Regions from separate parts of the Anaerospora sp. genome, predicted to be linked through region 4. Evidence: riboswitches for the same ligand, from Rfam matches in the RefSeq annotation. Region 4 holds a riboswitch; each other region holds the start of a gene.

Region 1 (4,692 bases), on a different contig from region 4:
GTACCTGGAGGTATTGACTGCCAATTTCTAATATGCTAGGATAACAGAAATTGGAGATATTAGGGCTGATCAGTGACAACTGAAGGCAAAGGGATTCCACCGGAAACCTTTGCCTTTTTGTATAAAACAAATGAGCCTGCACTGTGCAGGCTGGTAGAGAGAAGAGATAATATGAAACAGCACGTCTGGGTTGACAGCCAAAATCGCAAATTGTCCGTAGTCGTTCACATCAATGAGGAACAGGAGAAGCAGAAGGCCATTGTAGTTTGCTGCCATGGTTTTACCAGTGATAAAATCGGTACGAATCAACTGATGCTCAATGTTGCCAAAGCGATTGCCGCAGCGGGAATTATCACGGTTCGCTTTGATTTTTCCGGTTCTGGCGAAAGTGAAGGGGAGTTTGCAGATGATACGATTGTTAGCGGCTGGCTGGAGGATGTAGGCAATGTCTTCCATTGGATAAAAGGCGAGCCACGTTTTAGTGGATTGCCGGTCTATCTGCTGGGACATAGTTTAGGCGGGCTTATTGCTCTTAGCTATGATGATGCGGCAATAGCCGGACGGCTGGTGCTGGCGCCGGTTGTGAAGCCGATTGACAACTTTTGCGATATCATTCTTGGTCCCGAGTTGTGGCAGCGGTCCGTACAGGGCGAAACTATTGCCAACTTCTTAAATAAAGGCTTTAGCCTCAGTCCCCGTTTTGCAAGGGAGCTGCTGGAGAAGCGCTATGAACCTTTAGTTAAAGCACAGTCTTATCAAACGCCGCTATTCATTGTGCATGGTGATGAGGATGCCGTTGTGCCGCTAGCGGGCTCACAGGAATTGTACTCCCGGTACAAACGCGAAAAACAGTTGGAGATTATTCCTGCCGATCATGTGTTTGCCGGAAGGCATGCGGAACTCACTTCGCTGCTGGTAGGCTGGTTAGAAAAACAAACGGAGGGATTATGATGGTGAGAGAAAAAAATGTAGAGAGCTTATCCTGCACTGACTGCAGTATTTACAATTGCCGGACTAGAAGCAAAGCGTTCCCAGGCTTTTGCCTGACAACCAAGGATAATGATGGCCATCCTATTGCTGAGGATATTGAAGAAATAAAAAACTACCTCCAAGGGGACGAAGAGGATGCGATAGTAGCCAGAGCTTCGGCCCAGGTAGAGGGACTTTTTTATGGTAAGCTAACCCGAGTAGAAGAAATTATTGAGTTTGCCAATCGCATCGGTGCGAAAAAGATCGGTATTGCCACCTGTGCCGGGTTGATTGAAGAGGCAAAAATCTTTGCGGATATTCTCACTGCCAAAGGACTCACCTATTACAGCGTAATTTGTAAGGTAGGCTCGGTGGATAAAGCGGAGATCGGCATACTGGAAGAGCACAAAATTAAACCGGGCGGTCATGAAGCAATGTGTAATCCCATTCTTCAGGCCCGCATATTAAACTACCACAAAACAGACCTTAATGTGGTTGTAGGACTGTGTGTAGGACATGATTCGCTGTTTATTAAATACTCGGATGCTTTAGTTACCACTCTTATTACAAAAGACCGGCTGACAGGGCACAATCCGGCAGTTGCTTTATACACTGCACATTCGTATTATAAGCGGCTGCTGCAGACAAAAGAATAGCGAAATGAACAATAATAGGGCATTGACAAGTGACCGAAAAAAATGTTAAAATCGTCACAATTGAATATGACTCTTATCTAGAGTGGTCGAGGGACTGGCCCGATGACACCCAGCAACCGGCAGCAATGCAGTGGTGCTAATTCCAGCAGGATTTATCCTGAGAGATGAGAGAAAGGTCGGAATTAAAAAGCCCCTTTCCTCGTGGAAGGGGGCTTTTTATTATGGATGCCTCCAACCCTGGAGTGCTTTAGCGATACATGTTGGAGGTGAAGGATTTGACATTGGAAAGCGTGTCAATAGCAGACGAATTACTAACTACGGTTGATAGTTTTTCTTGCGTTGCCCATGTAAAAGTAAATTTGCTGAACAGCTCTTGTGCTGTTTCACACATACTGCAAGAGCTTGCCCGTAACAATGTGAATTTAGAATTAATCAGCATTCGCTCCGAGCAAGTGATGTTTACGGTGCCGGAGGAAGCAATAGATGTTGTTTATACTGGTTTAAAGCAGCTAGGCTGTTGCTTTGATATTGAAAAGCAATGTTCAATTGTGTCCATCAGTGGTGGCAAGGTTACACAAGTACCGGAATTGACTGCCCGTATTACCGGAGAACTCCTTTCGCAGCAGATACCACTTTTACGAATGTTTGGCTCGGTCCATCAAATAACAATGCTATTACCAACGACTCATCTGCCATCAATGGTAAGTATTCTGGAGAGTAAATTTGGCATTGCATTTATATAAGTTTTGGAGCTGAAAGACATTTGTACGGTATTGTTAGGAAAAGAGAGGGTATATATGGAACAGAAAATAGATAAAACCGGTAAAGAAACTGGAGCAGCGGCTTCTAAAAAAGGCTACAATCAAATAGTTATTACTATCAGGGACGGCAAGGTAATTTCCTTTGAACAAAGCGTTTATGACGGTGCTGCAGATAGAGCAGAAGGCAATAGTGTGTAGTGGGAAAGCAAATGTAAATCCAGTGTTGACAGAGGTGTAAGAGGATGGTAGAATTTATTCATTAAATTGCATAAACTCTTATCAAGAGTGGTCGAGGGACTGGCCCGATGACACCCGGCAACCGGCGGCAATGCTTAAGGTGCTAATTCCAGCAGGATAACCCTGAGAGATGAGAGAAAGGCGTATGTAACTCCTTTCTTCGGAAAGGGGTTTTTCGTTGTGGTGAAGCGATAACCGGTTAGAAATGGAGTGAGCAATTTGACAAAGAATACGAATAAGCCAGCCCCTAAGAGCGAGGAAGTTATTTCCGATGAAGTGCTGGAAAAAATAGAGAAATCCTTCAAAGGGATGCTGCATGGAACCATTACTCTTATTATCCAGGATTCGCGGGTCATTCAACTGGAAAAACACGAAAAAATAAGACTTGTTTAAAGGAGGCACAGGGAATGGAGAAGAGTAAAGCCGAGCTGGCAGCGCCTAGCAAGAACTCCAAAAATTCCGCTGAGCTTCAGAAAATGATACTTGAGGCAATCGGCGGATTAAAATATGGTCAGGTCGTATTTGTTGTTAAAAATGGAAAAGTCGTTCAGGTGGAACGAACGGATAAAAGCCGGGTTACCGGTCTTGAAGGTATATTTGGCGATGGAATTTAGGTCTTATTCCTGGTTGGAAGGTACGCCCTAGGGTGTGTCTTCAAACTAGCGGAATGGTCAATGGCGAGTGATTTTTGTGCCAGGCAAGGCAATTTTTTGCAGGAATAATGGGCCTTATTTCAAAAAAAATTAACGCAGTATGGTGCAAAAAGCACCGTCAGTGGACGTCTTGATAGTTTGAAAACACGCCCTAGGCCGATCAGTAAACTGAAGGCTCTAAATAAAAGTTATCAGTTACAATATTGGGAGGAGAATGAACGATGACATTACCAGAAAACTTACGTTTAGCGTCTTTAGCAGTCCATGGAGGACAAGAGCCTGATCCGACAACCGGTTCGAGAGCAGTACCTATTTATCAGACAACCTCTTATAATTTCAGAGACAGCGAGCATGCGGCAAACTTGTTTGGCTTAAAGGAATTTGGCAACATATATACGCGGATCATGAATCCGACAACTGATGTCCTGGAGAAACGCATTGCTGCTCTAGAGGGCGGAGTGGGAGCTTTAGCCTTTGCCTCCGGTCATGCAGCCATTAGCGCGGCAATATTCAATATTGCCCAGGCCGGTGATGAGATCGTCAGTTCAGCCAGTCTATATGGCGGTACTTACAACATGTTTGCCTATACATTGCCGCGGCTGGGTATTAAGGTACATTTTGTAGACTCAAGTGATCCGGAAAATTTCCGCAAAGCGATTACTCCGAATACAAAAGCTATTTATGCCGAAACAATCGGCAATCCTAAGATTGACGTGCTGGATATTGAAAAAGTTGCGGCAGTTGCCCATGAGAATGGCATACCGCTGATTATTGACAGCACGTTTGCTACACCTTATCTGTGCAGACCGATTGAATTTGGAGCAGATATTGTCGTCCACTCGGCTACTAAATTTATTGGTGGCCATGGTACCTCCATGGGCGGCTTGGTCATCGATGGTGGTAAGTTTGACTGGAATAACGGCAAATTCCCACTGCTAAGCGAACCTGATCCGAGCTATCATGGCATCCGTTATACGGAAGCACTGGGGGCATTGGCTTATATCATCCGCCTGCGGGTACAGGTACTGCGCGACTTAGGAGCTTGCTTAAGCCCGTTCAACAGCTTCCAGTTCCTGCAGGGTCTGGAGACGCTGCACCTCAGGTTAAAGCGTCATAGCGAAACGGCGTTAGCGGTAGCCAAATACCTGGAAGCACATGAACAGGTATCGTGGGTTAGCTATCCTGGTTTGCCTGGACATACGGACTATGCGCTGGCCCAGAAATATCTACCCGAGGGAGCAGGGGCTATCCTTACCTTCGGCATTAAAGGCGGCTTAGCAGCCGGGAAGAAATTTATTGATTCCTTGCGGCTCTTCTCACTGCTTGCCAATGTTGGCGATGCCAAATCGCTTGTCATTCATCCGGCAAGTACGACTCACTCTCAATTAACTTCAGAACAGCGCAGTGCTGCAGGGG
Region 2 (4,692 bases), on a different contig from region 4:
AACGGTAAAACCATTATTCTCTAATAGAGCGGCAACGATATTTTTACCAAGATCATGAATATCACCCTTGACTGTTGCCAGTACTACTTTTCCGCGGCTGGTGGTACTGTGAGAGGGAAGGATTTCTTTAATGGTGAGAAACGCTGACCGCATTGTTTCGGCAGCCAACATAACCTGCGGCAGGTAGCAGTGGCCTGCTCCATAGGCAGCGCCAATGTTGTTCATCGCTGCAGTTAAGCCGTTATCAGTAATATCAAGTGCTGTATGACCATCATTCAGAGCTTGGCGTACCAGCGGAATGACAGCTTCTTTCTCGCCGTCTTCAACAGCAATGCGTATTTGGTCAAGCAGACTGCCTGTTCGGTCTGCGGCTCTAGCTGGAGCACTCGGCGGTGCTGCCCCATAAACGGTACTATAGTATTTGCCGTTTTTATCATGACCTAAGAGGGGCTGTGAAGATGCTATTATATCCTGCATTAATGGGTCATAAGGATTTAAAATCGGTGCATCAAGACCTGCAGCCAGGCTCATAGCGCAGAAGGTGGCATTCATCAGATCACGGCGGGGCAGGCCGAAGGAGATATTGCTTAAGCCCATTACGGCCGGATAACCAAAGTGCTGACGATATTGCCGGAGGGTGTCCAGTGTTTCCAGAGCTGCTTGTTTCTCTGCTGCCACAGTGAGAACTAATGCATCCAGCAGCAGGTCATTGGGCCGTAATCCGGCGGCAAAGGCAGCGTCTACGATCGTGTGAATGACATCAACCCTCTCTTGGGCAGTTTGTGGCACTCCTCCGGGGGCTATCGGCAAGCATAGTACGGCTGCACCGTATTTTTTCGCTAAGGGTAAAAAGCTTTCCAGTCTTTCCGGTTCTGCACTTACTGAATTGATTAAGGCTCTTCCGGGATAAGCTTTTAAACCTGCTTCTAATGCCTCCGGATCAGTCGTATCGATTGCTAATGGTACATCTACCAGCATAGATAATTCCCGTATAGCCTGAGTCATAGCAGCTGCCTGGTCAATACCGGGGACACCCATATTTACGTCAAGTATTTTCGCGCCTGCCCGAACCTGGCCGAGAGCTTCTTTCTTTACTGCGATAAACTGGCCTTCCTTTATATCTGCAGCCAATGCTTTTCGCCCGGTAGGATTAATCCTTTCGCCAATGATGGCAGTAGGAAAGGAGGGTCCGAGAAAGACTGTTTTGCTGCGGCTGGTTAAAGCTGTATATGCCGGTACTTGACGATGCGGCACCAGATTTTGGTCGAAATGATCTACTACGTTTCGAATCTCCTTAATATGATCAGGTGTTGTACCGCAACAACCACCAATGTAAGAAACACCTGCAGAAAGCAATTTAGGTATCCACTCGGCCATTTGCGCAGCACTCATCGGAAATACAGTCTGACCATTGATTAGTTCCGGCATACCGGCGTTGGCCTGAATACTGATAGGCAAGCTGGTTGCTTTGGCGAGGCTTTCTGCAATTGGCAGCAGTTGAGCCGGACCAAGCGAGCAATTAGCGCCGATAACAGAGGCACCCATTGCCTCAAGAATGATAGCTGCCGTCTGTGGGTCTGTTCCTGTGACTGTCCGGCCATCTGCTCCGTAGGAGAGCTGACAAATAACAGGCTTAGTTGTGGCTGCTTTAGCAGCTAATAAAGCTGCACGCATCTCCTGGATATCAATTACTGTTTCTATCAGGATATAATCAACACCCGCTTCAGCGAGAGCACAAATTTGCTCATAGAAAACATCGTAGGCTTCATCAAAGCCTAAATTGCCGATTGGTGTAATAAATTTACCTGTTGGTCCTACAGAGCCGGCAATCTTAGTTTGTGGGCCGCAAGCCTGGCGTGCAGCATTAACAGCGCATTTATTGAGCTCTGCCACTTTATTGCTCAAACCATAGTGCTGAAGTTTGATACGGTTGGCACCGAATGTATTTGTTTCAATGATCGTAGCACCGCTGGCAATGTACTGCTGATGGATTGCGGTAATGATATGAGGCTGTTCAATATTATACAATTCCGGACAATAGCCAAGTGGTAACCCTGCTTGCTGCAGCATGGTACCCATAGCACCGTCAAATACATGAATCATAGTAGGTTAGGCTCCTTTCTTTATAAAAAGGGATTGTTTTTATTTGTATGTAAGAGACTGTTATTTTGTTTTCTTGCTGTGGCAATCGACTTGGCTACAATTTGCACATGTGTTCTTGATCTCTGAATCTGCAGCTGTAACCATAGTAGATGAGCGGGGAATAAAACCAATGACGGCGGATACTGATTTTCTAGGTGACATCATAGACGTTTCAGTTACTGTAATACCGATTTGTTCGGCTCCGGCAAGTTTAATGATTGCGGTCTGAGCTGTGATGTCCCAGTTGCCATAGCCAGGGCTGAAGCGCCAGGTGGTTTTATACCCAAGACGGGCTGCCTGCTGGTCAATTAACTCATTCAGTTGATCAGCTACCATTTCGACAGCAGTAGTAGCTGCTGCATCCAGTAGTAATGCCGAGGTGTATTCACCTTTTTCAAAATGACCGGTTATTGCTTGCTCTAATTGCTTGCCGATTGTTACAGCTAATATAGCTACTTTTTCAGCACCAGCAAGATGTTTTTTGATAACTTCACCGGTGAGTTTTAATGGTTCAAGGGCTGCAATGAGTGCCTGCTCTGATTGGTAGGGGTATATCTCATAAATCCCCGCAGGTTTTGCCAGGCTTTGTACCTCTAAGCAAGCTTCACTTATTAGTTTAGTCGGGAAATCCTCACTTCGTGCCAGTCCGGCATAACGGCGAGTTTCCTTTTCATCAACTTTTTGTAATGTGGCATTATAAACCGGCACTGATTTCCCTCCTTATAATACATAAGCCCCCAATCCGTAAGGAAAGGGGGCAATACCTTTCCTCTCATCTTTCAGGAATACTTTCCTGCTGGATTTGGCACCACTGCATTGCTGCCGGTTGCCGGGTGTCATCGGGCCAGTCCCTCGACCTCTCTGGATAAGAGATATTAGTATGTAGTTATCGTAATGGAATTACTATATCGTATTAGACGAGAAGTTGTCAACTAAAGGTTAATATTTATCGTTATGTTAACCATAATGATAAATATTAACCTGTTTCATTTTATTATTATTATGTTAATAAGAATAAAGTTTTGTCGGGCAATGGCTTTTCTGGTATTAAGATGTATTTTTTGCAGGAGAAAGATGGTTTTATGTGGAAGTTCAGCAAGACTTACATTAGATGAGGTGAATTATTTTGGTTAAAGTGATCGCCATTGCCAATCAGAAGGGAGGCGTTGGTAAAACAACAACTTCTGTTAATCTGAGCGCCTGTTTGGCCGCGCTTGGCAAAAAGGTACTGCTTGTTGATATAGATCCGCAAGGAAATTCTACGAGTGGCCTGGGAGTAAACAAATCAACTATTAAGCGGTGTGTATATGATGCTTTGGTTAATGATGTGCCAATCGAGTCGCTAACGCTGCAAACAGAAGTCCCCAATTTATCATTATTGCCTGCTACTATTCAGCTAGCAGGTGCAGAAATCGAATTAGTATCCATTATGTCCCGTGAAACAAAAGTAAAGCGTGCACTAGATAAAATTAAGTACAATTATGATTTTGTGATTATTGATTGCCCTCCTTCATTAGGTCTTTTAACGATTAACTCTTTAACTGCTGCCAATTCTGTTCTTGTCCCTATTCAGTGCGAGTTCTATGCGCTGGAAGGATTAACACAATTGATGAATACCATACAGCTCGTTCAAAAAAACTTAAATCCTTCTCTTACCTTGGAAGGGGTAGTTCTTACAATGTTTGATGCCAGAACAAACCTCTCTATTCAGGTTGTAGATGAAGTGAAAAATCATTTTCGTAATAAGGTATATCAAACAATTATTCCCCGTAATGTCCGCTTAAGTGAAGCGCCCAGCCATGGTCAGCCTGTTATGATTTATGATCCAAAATCCAAAGGGGCAGAAGTTTATTTTGATTTAGCTAGAGAGGTGATTGGTGATGAGTAAACGTGGATTAGGTCGTGGCTTAGACGCTCTTATACAAACCGCGTCAACAACCAATAGCGAACAACTTGGACCAACTACAGATATTCCTGTAACGATTATTACACCTAATAAATTTCAGCCTAGACGAGTATTTGATTCAGAGGCTTTAGCGGATTTAGCACAATCAATTAAGCAATATGGTGTTGTTCAACCAATAGTTGTGCGTAAGACGCTCAATGGTTATGAGTTGGTTGCAGGCGAGCGGCGCTGGCGGGCATCACAATTAGCAGGTTTAAAAACCATTCCCGCTGTTATTAGAGAGTATACTGATGCAGAAATGACGGAAATTGCATTAATTGAGAATCTGCAGCGGGAAGATTTAAATCCGATTGAGGAAGCTTTTGCTTATAAAAAGCTGATGGAAGAATTCGGACTTACGCAAGAAGAAGTAGCTCGTAAGATTGGTCGTAGTCGATCTCACATCGCGAATATGGTCCGATTGCTTAATTTAACGCTTGTTGTACAAGAACATGTTTCACGTGGAACATTATCGATGGGACAAGCAAGACCAATTTTATCATTAGAAAGTGAAGAATTACAGATTGAAGCTGCAGATATTATTATCGAAGAAGATCTGTCTGCCCGTGATGCAGAGGAGTTAGTGAAACGTTTAGCTACAACAC
Region 3 (4,692 bases), on a different contig from region 4:
GAGCGTGTCGGTCAGCAGATCGACCAGCGACTCGGATAATACGCTCCTTCTGCCCAGAGCCAATTCTTCCCGCATATCAACCGTAGTTACCTTTGGTAATAGAGCGTCATCTACACGCGAAGGCATAGACAGCAATTGGTGATTCCCTGATAAAGCCAGATAATAGCTTTCCAGCGACGGAGTTGCGCTTCCCAATATGACGGGTGCACCTGACAGCTTTCCACGATAGAGCGCTACCTGGCGGGTGTGATAACGCGGCGTTTCTTCTTGCTTATAAGTAAATTCATGCTCTTCATCCATGACAATCAACCCTAAGTTTTGTACCGGCGCAAAAATAGCCGACCTGGCGCCGATAACAATTCCGGCCTGATTACTCTTTAATCGCTGAAAGGCATCAAAACGCTCCCCGACTGACAATTTACTGTGTATGACCACCACATCATCACCAAAGCGTGCCTTAAAACGGGTTACAATCTGATTAGTAAGCGCAATCTCCGGAACAAGTACAATTGCCTGCCGCCCCAAACAGCGGACCGCTGCAACCGCTTCCAGATACACCTGCGTCTTGCCGCTGCCGGTAATTCCGTGGACAAGAAACGATTTGTGCTGCTTCGCTTCCACTGCAGGCAAAATAGCCTCAAGTGCTGACTGCTGCTCGCCGGTAAGTTGTACATCAGAGGCAACACAGCGTATATCTGCATAGCTATCCCGCAAAAGCTGCCGCTCTTTCATGACAGCTGCTCCGGTATCGACAAGTCTCTTTACCGTATCGGCATTAACACCATCAGCTTTCAGCACAGCTAACGGCAAGCTTTGTTTGGCTAGAAGCAGGTCCAGCAAACGCTTTTGGGCAGGGCGGTTCGCCAGGGAATTCCGTACCTGCTGCGCCTCGTCAGCACTTATCGCTAGTTCCACATAGCGCATAAACTTTGCATGATTGGTATTTCTTGTTACCGACTCTATCGTAATCAGGCCAGAACGAACAAGCGAGCGAATCACACGTTTGATACCGTCACCGAATTTTTTTTCCAGCTGAGTCAAACTATGCTGCCCCTCATTAAGCAGAAAATGATACAGCTGCCCGTAAATCACCGGTTTGGCCGTAAGCAGCTTGATAACGTCCTGTTCACCGCACTCCTCGTTTGCGCGAAAAGCTGAGTTACTCTTTATCCCCGCCTTTCCTGGAATAAACAAGCGTAAAGCCTCAGCTAACGTGCATAAGTAATAGTCACATATCCATTGTGCAGTTTTAAGCATATGTTCATCAAACCATGGTCCATCATCCAGTGTATCTAATAATGGTTTTAACCCAGATGTATCCCCGGAATTCATCCCGGTAATAAATCCCTCTACCTTGCGTCCTCCAAAAGGAACAACCACCCGCCAGCCAATATTGACATAGTCCAGCTCGCTGGGTATAGAATAAGAAAAAGCCTTATTTACTGTGCGCACAGGAATATTTACAATGACTTGCGCAATTTCGTTCATATAATGTCTCCTGACAATAAGAGAGAGGGACTTTACAGTCCCTCTTCCGGTTCATGTACCTAAATTATTTCGAGATAGAATAGAAAACACCTGCTAGGGCACAACGCCCTATCCTTGAATTGAGTAACCCAGTGTTTGCAGCGTTTCTTCGATGTAACCGTCCGCAACTACCTCTGAATTGTACTCAATTGTAACCTTTTTCGATGTAAGATCCACATCGACACCGGAAACTCCATCAAGATGCGATAGCGTATGCTCGATTCGATCCCGACAATGTTCACCCTTGAGCCCACCTACACGATAGGTCGATTTTTTTTGCACAGTAATACTAACCCCCTTGGTTAATTTCATGGGCAATATTAGTATTACCAGGGACTGAAATTCTCACTCGCAAATTATAAACCTGCTTCTTGACGCAGAATTTGGGCTTTATCAGTTGCTTCCCACGGTAAATCAACATCCGTGCGGCCAAAATGACCGTAGGCAGCGGTTTGACGGTATATAGGACGACGTAAGTCAAGTGACTTAATAATACCGGCAGGACGCAGATCGAAATGTTTATCTACTAATTGGGCAATTTTACTTTCCTCAACCTTGGCTGTGCCAAATGTTTCAACAAAAATAGATACCGGACGGGCAACACCAATTGCATAAGCTAATTGAATTTCACATTTATCAGCTAACCCGGCAGCTACCACATTCTTTGCGACGTAACGGGCAGCATAGGCAGCCGAACGATCCACTTTTGTAGGATCTTTGCCCGAGAAAGCGCCACCACCATGACGGGCCATCCCGCCATACGTATCTACTATGATCTTGCGCCCGGTTAATCCTGAGTCACCCTGCGGACCGCCAACTACGAAACGGCCGGTAGGATTAATATAATATTTTGTTTTATCGTCAAGCAGCTCTGCCGGCACTACAGGAGTAATGACTGCAGATAGAAGATCTTGTTCAATTGTTTTCAAATCGACGTCCGGGCTGTGCTGGGTTGAAATAACAATAGTATCAACGCGTGAAGGTTTGCCATCAATATACTCGACAGTAACCTGTGTCTTGCCGTCAGGACGCAGATAATCCAATTGTCCGTTTTTCCGAACTTCTGATAACCGTCTTGCCAATTTATGTGCTAATGAAATTGGTAAAGGCATATATTCAGGAGTTTCATTGGTAGCATAGCCGAACATCATGCCCTGATCGCCGGCGCCAATAGCTTCAACTTCATCCGACTGACCTTGTTTGGCTTCTAACGCTTGATTAACCCCCATGGCAATATCTGGAGATTGTTCGTCAATCGATATTAACACGCCGCAGGTTTCACTATCAAAACCAAACTTAGCACGTGTGTAGCCAATATTTTTAATCGTTTCCCTGACAATTTTGGGAATATCTACATAGCATTTTGTTGTAATCTCACCAACTACATGAACGATACCAGTTGTCACTAATGTTTCACAAGCTATCCGTGCAGCAGGATCCTGAGCAATAATTGCATCAAGAACACTGTCCGAAATTTGATCAGCTATTTTATCAGGATGCCCTTCCGTTACGGATTCAGATGTAAACAGCACTCGTTTTTTATCCACCTTACAACCTCCTAAAGAGTATTATTTTAAGACCTCGACATATTTCGAGTTAGGTGAAGTCTATATTATCATATTCAAAAGCTGTAAATGTTGAATAAGATAAAAAAAAACTCCCACAGGGGAGGGTGACGCGCACTCCCCATCTTGCAGAATAAATCTGCCGGAATTGGCACCGTTTTCGCATAAATGTCGAATGGTTGCCGCGGTTTCATTGGGCCTGTCCCTCCACCAACTCTCGATGAGCATTTATATAGTTTTCACCAAAGCAATTGTAAAATAAAAGAGGTGAAAAAGCAAGAAATTTCTACATTAATCCACAAATTTTGTCTAATATAATACCGGCAAGTTTGGTTTTTTCCATTTTGGGCAGATCTTCTATTCGCCCATCACGATAAAGCAGCTTAACAATATTCGTATCCGTATTGAAGCCAGCATCAGGCAGCATCACATTATTGGCAACAATCATATCCGCATTCTTACGGTTGAGTTTCTCGGTAGCATAGGTAACCAACTGCTCCGTCTCTGCTGCAAAGCCAATTAATATTTGCTTCGTTTTTAGTCTGCCCAATTCAGCGAGTATATCCGGATTTTTTTCTAAGAGAATCGTCAACGTTTCATCATTCTTTTTGATTTTATGCTCCGCCTGTGCGACGCTGCGATAATCGGCAACAGCTGCCGCCTTAATGACAATATCGGCATCAGGATATTCAGCCAAAACAGCATTGCGCATCTCCTGCGCCGATTCAACGTTTACAACAGCAACGCCCTGAGGTGCAGGTAAGTTTGTAGGTCCTGACACCAGTAAAACTGCAGCACCTCTCTCAGCAGCAGCTGCTGCAAGAGCATAGCCCATTTTACCGCTTGACCGATTGCCAATATACCGAACCGGATCAAGCGGCTCACGAGTGCCACCAGCAGTAATCAGAACTTTTTTTCCTGCCAAAGAACAGCTCTGCTTTGTAAGATTCTCTACATACTCAACGATTCTACTCGGTTCAGCCAAGCGGCCAGGTCCCTCGACACCACATGCCAACATACCAGTGCCCGGTTCAATAAAATGATATCCCAGCGATGCCAGCTTTGCGATATTTTGCTGTGTAATGGGGTTAAGATACATATTGGTATTCATAGCCGGCGCCAATATGACTGGCGCTTTAGTAGCCATAACAGTAGTACTTAACATATCATCGGCAATGCCATTTGCAATTTTACCAATTATATTAGCTGTGGCAGGTGCAATTAAAAACAAATCAGCTAAAGTTGCTAATGCAATGTGCTCAACATTCCAGGTTTTTGGCTCTTCCCACATTTTCACAGCTACCGGATTCGCACTCAGTTCACGAAAGGTTAGCGGTGTAACAAATTTCGTTGCACCTTCTGTCATGATAACATGAACAGAAGCTCCGGCTTTCTTAAGGCGGCTGACGATCTCAACCGCCTTATATGCTGCAATACCACCGGTTACACCAAGAACGATATTTTTGCCTAGCAGCATTCTTCCACCTACTTAATACCTGTCTTGGTACGCTCAAAAGTAACTTTATTTTGCGAAATTTCTTCCAAGGCAAGAGTAACAGGTTTATTCGATTTGCTTTCAGCCGCTGCCGGTTCTCCGCTC
Region 4 (4,692 bases):
AAGTAAGAGAGCTAATTTTTTCATCGTGAATTCCTCCTGAATTTTTAATTTTAGTTTATTATTTTTGGAATTTATTTTTTGTTAAGCCGGCGGGCGAGATAATCTCCCCCCGACTGGACAAGCTGAACCTGGGCAATAAGGATCACTACCGTTGCCAGCATAATATCGGCCCGGAACCGTTGGTACCCGTAGCGAATAGCCAGGTCACCCAGCCCGCCGCCGCCAATAGCTCCGGCCATTGCCGAGTAACCGATGAGGCTGATAATGGTAATGGTGAGACCAAGGATAATGGCAGGGAGCGCTTCCGGCAGCAAGACTTTTTTAATAATTTCCCAGGGGGAGGCTCCCATGGCCTGGGCGGCTTCGATTACGCCGTGATCTACTTCCTTTAAGGCTGCTTCCACAATGCGTCCGACAAAAGGGATCGCGGCAATACTTAAGGGGACAACCGCCGCATTGGTTCCGATAGAGGTACCGACAATCATGCGGGTGATCGGGATAATAGCGACCATCAGAATGATGAAGGGAGTGGAGCGGGCAGCATTGACAATTGCGCCTAACACACTATTTAAAGGGATATTCTCAAGGATGTGTCCTTTATCTGTTGTAACCAGTATGACGCCTAACGGAATACCGACCAGTGCAGCAACAAAAGCCGAGATCGCTACCATATAGGTAGTTTCCAATAATGCCTCAACCAGCAGCGCGAGCATTTCTTGCGACATAGCCGATCACCTCAATTCCCAAATCTTTTGCCCGTAAATAGTTCAAGGCATTTTCAATATTTTGCTGTTCTCCCGATAGTTCAACGATCAGTGTTCCAAAAGGAGTGCTTTGAATATGGTCGATATTGCCGTAGAGGATGCTGGTATCTACATTAAAGCGGCGGATCATACCGGCGATAATCGGTTCTCCCGCAGCATGCCCGATGAAGGATAAGCGCAGAACCAGGTTTCCATCCTGCAGGGGAGTCGCTGAGAAATTTGTATCAAGGAAGATATCTGGCAAATCGTAGTTAATGATGGCCCGGATAAACTCCCGCGTAGTTGCAGATTTTGGTTTTGTAAAGATATCAAGCACCGGTCCTTGCTCAATAATCAAACCACCTTCGATGACTGCGACGCGATTGCAAATTTCTTTGATAACCTGCATTTCGTGTGTGATTAAGACAATAGTTAAATTGAGTTTCTCATTAATACTTTTTAATAAATCAAGGATGGATTTAGTTGTCTGCGGGTCGAGGGCAGATGTAGCTTCGTCACAGAGCAGCACCAGCGGTTTGCTGGCAAGTGCCCGGGCAATACCTACCCGCTGCTTCTGACCGCCGCTAAGCTGTGCCGGATATTGATCTTTCTTATCCGTTAATCCTACCAACTCTAAGAGTGGCAGCACATCGGCAGCGATTTCTGCCTTGCTTTTTCCGGCCAGCTCTAATGGGAAGGCGACATTCTCATACACAGTACGGGAGGAGAGAAGGTTGAAATGCTGGAAGATCATGCCGATCCTCTTGCGCATATTTCGTAAATCCTGCTCGCTCATGGTCGTTAATTCCTGATTATCTACCGTTACGGTACCTGTAGTTGGCTGTTCAAGCATATTGATGCAGCGGATAAGTGTACTTTTACCGGCGCCGCTTTTGCCAATAACGCCGAAAATCTCGCCCTGGTCAACTTTTAGATCTATACCTTTAAGGGCGTCCACTTGTCCGGCGGTACCCTGATAGGTTTTAGTAATACCTGACAAATTAATCATGGTTATAGTTGCTCCTTTCTAAAAAACAAAAAAACCTCTTCGACAAAGACGAAGAGGTAGTTAACCTTTTAATCTTCATCTGCCGGGATAAACTCCCGTGGAATTGGCACCGTTTTCACATTGCTGTGATTGGTTGCCGCGGCGTCATAGGGCCATTCCCTCAGCCAACTCTTGATGAAATGAGTTTTCTATGTAGTTGATGTAACAAATAGTATCATGGTAGTGTAAACATGTCAAGTAAAAAAATATCACTTTATTTATCACGAAGTAAAGAAAAAAAGGATTAAAGACAGGAAAAAGATGTTTATACTAGAATAGTAATTACAATGAAAAGAAATCCAGTGAAGGAGCGATGACCATGACGGTCAATCCGAAATTAAAGGATGCCCTGACAGATCAGTTGTTTAAGGCAGTTTTAGCACTCCAGTCAGAGGAAGAATGCTATCAGTTTTTTGAGGATATTTGTACAATCAGCGAATTAAAGTCACTGGCCCAGCGCCTGGAAGTAGCCCGCATGCTGCAGGAAGGCCATATTTATGACGATATTGTCCTCCGGACGGGAGCAAGCACAGCAACGATCAGCCGGGTCAAACGATGCTTGCACTATGGAGCGGATGGTTATAAGGTGATCCTGGACCGTTTAAAAGATACAGCTGATGGGGGAGACGCATAAATGAAACAAGACTATGTACCGCAAATTCCGTATGGCACACGCGATTTTCTGCCCCGTGAGGCAGGTCGCAAACGGGTGGTTGAAGCAGGTTTGGCCCAGCTTTTTGGCAATTGGGGCTATGATGAGGTTGTAACTCCTACCTTCGAATATCTGGAAACACTGATGGTTGGCGCAACGAATGACGTAGAACAGCATATGTTTAAGTTTTTGGATAAGAATAATCGTATATTGGCACTGAGGCCGGATATGACGACGCCTATTGCCCGGACAGCTGCAACTCGCATGCGCGAAGCAGGAGTGCCGCTGCGCTTGTTTTATTTGACGAATGTTTTCCGGTATGAACTGGCCCAGGCTGGCCGGCAATGCGAGTTTTACCAGGCCGGAGTGGAACTTCTGGGAGCACCGGGACCCGCTGCCGATGCAGAGATTATTGCACTGGCTGTTGCGTCTATGCAGGAAGCCGGTTTAACCAACTTTCAAGTCAGTCTCGGTCAGGTGGATTTTATTAATGGCATTATGGCGGAAAGTGAATTGAATCCCGCCCAGCGCCAGCAGGTCAAAGCCGCAATTGTCCGGCGTGATCTTGTTGGATTGGGAGAAATCCTCAGTGCCAGCGGCTTGAGCGCCGATATGCAGAAGTTCCTCAAAAGTATTCCTGTGCTGCATGGCCGCCAGGAAGTATTTGAGCAGGCCTACAAGATGGCTCCTAATGAGGTCAGCCGGGCAGCGCTCGATAATCTGGCGGATATTTTCCGGCTGTTGACTAGCTATGGTGTACAGGAGCATGTTAATTTTGATTTGGGGCTCATTCGTGATTTTGACTATTATACCGGTATGGTATTTGAAGGCTATACACCGGGCTTGGGTTTCCCGATCTGCGGCGGCGGCAGGTACGACAAAATGCTTGCGGCCTTCGGCAGCGACAGTCCGGCAACCGGCTTTGCTCTCGGCATTGAAAGGGTGCTGCTGGCACTGGAGCGCCAGGGCTTAAGCACACCGCCAGCAGACAAAGACTGTTATGTAGCCTGGCAAGGCAATAGCTTGCCAGAGGCAATTGCAACAGCGAATAAGCTTAGGGCAGAAGGCTGGCGGGTCGAATTGGCACTGGAGGCCGAGAGCCGGGAGGCTGCAGAAATAAACACGAGGCAGCGGTGTTGTACCAAGCTCCATTATATAGGTGGTTAACAAAAATGCTAAAGCGAATCAATCAGGTTGTTAGTGCATTGACGGCAACGATAACCGATGCTGACCGTGATTTTGTCGGTCGCGAGCTTCGTCCGGCAGAGCAGCGGCTTTTCTGGAATATGAATAAGCCAGACCAGCGCCATGCCCTGAATGTGGCATATACGGCGCTGCGTCTGGCAAAAGACCGGACAGATATTGATAAGCCGCTGCTTACCCAATGTGCTTTATTGCACGATGTGGGGAAGGTAAAGGGCGATGTCAGTACGTTTGATAAAATTGCGGCGGTTATTGCTCACAAAATAGCGCCGCACTGGGCGCGAAAATGGGCAAAAGAAGGGCGGGGCAGCAAAGTTGCTAATTTGCGCCACGCCTTTCATACCTACTTTCATCACGCCGGGCGAAGTGCTGCTTTTCTGAAGCAAATCGGCAGCGGGGCAGCGGTAATTGCTATTGTAAGCCGCCATCATGACGCACCGGCGTTTCATGATATACCGGAGCTTACTTTACTCAGAGAAGCGGATGAATTGAATTAATACCCTTTGGCCTTATCAACTACATTTTCCATTTCAGCATGCTGGATAAACCGTCCCAGATTGTCGGCAAAGAGCTTCATTGCCCGATCAAGATAAGCTGGTGACAAAGCTGCTAAATGCGGTGTCAGGATAACGTTCGGCATTGCCCATAAAGAGCTGTCCTTTGACAGGGGTTCGTGATCAAAGACATCAAGTCCGGCTCCCTGAATTAATTCCTGTTCAAGAGCTTGAATCAAGTCAGCTTCTTTTACAACAGCGCCACGGGCGATGTTAATAAAATAGGCAGATCGCTTCATTGCTTGAAAATGCTCAAGGCGGAAAAATCCATTTGTTTCTTCAGTCAGGGGTAAGGCTGCCACTACAAAATCAGCTTCTGCAAGCATCTCATAGATACGGTCGGGAGTATATAATTCATCAACAAAGATTTCCGTTGTCATTTCCCGCTTAACAGCGATTACGTTCATGCCCAGGCCTTTGGCTTTTTTAGCAATTGTCCGGCCAATACTGCCAAGCCCAACAATGGCAATGGTTTTGTCCTGAATTTCCTCG

The links. Region 4 has a riboswitch for S-adenosylmethionine ahead of RTR76_RS04155 (methionine ABC transporter ATP-binding protein). Riboswitches for the same ligand answer to the same signal wherever they lie in the genome.
Region 1: another riboswitch for S-adenosylmethionine. It lies ahead of RTR76_RS13555 (YezD family protein); the one in region 4 lies ahead of RTR76_RS04155 (methionine ABC transporter ATP-binding protein).
Region 2: another riboswitch for S-adenosylmethionine. It lies ahead of RTR76_RS00650 (vitamin B12 dependent-methionine synthase activation domain-containing protein); the one in region 4 lies ahead of RTR76_RS04155 (methionine ABC transporter ATP-binding protein).
Region 3: another riboswitch for S-adenosylmethionine. It lies ahead of metK (methionine adenosyltransferase); the one in region 4 lies ahead of RTR76_RS04155 (methionine ABC transporter ATP-binding protein).

Annotation. Positions count from the first base shown of each region.
Region 1 is NZ_DALZUO010000016.1:72,835-77,526, forward strand. Features, by position in the region: gene RTR76_RS13535 (alpha/beta fold hydrolase) at 73-951, shown strand; gene RTR76_RS13540 (DUF1847 domain-containing protein) at 948-1,625, shown strand; SAM riboswitch class I at 1,696-1,796, shown strand; gene RTR76_RS13545 (hypothetical protein) at 1,901-2,368, shown strand; gene RTR76_RS13550 (hypothetical protein) at 2,423-2,584, shown strand; SAM riboswitch class I at 2,660-2,760, shown strand; gene RTR76_RS13555 (YezD family protein) at 2,843-3,016, shown strand; gene RTR76_RS13560 (YezD family protein) at 3,031-3,237, shown strand; gene RTR76_RS13565 (homocysteine synthase) at 3,498-4,692, shown strand, end outside.
Region 2 is NZ_DALZUO010000001.1:130,173-134,864, reverse strand. Features, by position in the region: gene RTR76_RS00655 (homocysteine S-methyltransferase family protein) at 1-2,103, opposite strand, end outside; gene RTR76_RS00650 (vitamin B12 dependent-methionine synthase activation domain-containing protein) at 2,164-2,850, opposite strand; SAM riboswitch class I at 2,912-3,014, opposite strand; gene RTR76_RS00645 (AAA family ATPase) at 3,269-4,030, shown strand; gene RTR76_RS00640 (ParB/RepB/Spo0J family partition protein) at 4,023-4,692, shown strand, end outside.
Region 3 is NZ_DALZUO010000004.1:79,503-84,194, forward strand. Features, by position in the region: gene priA (primosomal protein N') at 1-1,488, opposite strand, end outside; gene RTR76_RS05225 (heavy metal-associated domain-containing protein) at 1,597-1,809, opposite strand; gene metK (methionine adenosyltransferase) at 1,884-3,074, opposite strand; SAM riboswitch class I at 3,211-3,319, opposite strand; gene coaBC (bifunctional phosphopantothenoylcysteine decarboxylase/phosphopantothenate--cysteine ligase CoaBC) at 3,379-4,569, opposite strand; gene rpoZ (DNA-directed RNA polymerase subunit omega) at 4,578-4,692, opposite strand, start outside.
Region 4 is NZ_DALZUO010000003.1:118,020-122,711, forward strand. Features, by position in the region: gene RTR76_RS04145 (MetQ/NlpA family ABC transporter substrate-binding protein) at 1-24, opposite strand, end outside; gene RTR76_RS04150 (methionine ABC transporter permease) at 72-725, opposite strand; gene RTR76_RS04155 (methionine ABC transporter ATP-binding protein) at 694-1,752, opposite strand; SAM riboswitch class I at 1,825-1,933, opposite strand; gene RTR76_RS04160 (YerC/YecD family TrpR-related protein) at 2,111-2,425, shown strand; gene hisZ (ATP phosphoribosyltransferase regulatory subunit) at 2,426-3,610, shown strand; gene RTR76_RS04170 (HDIG domain-containing metalloprotein) at 3,616-4,143, shown strand; gene RTR76_RS04175 (D-2-hydroxyacid dehydrogenase) at 4,140-4,692, opposite strand, start outside.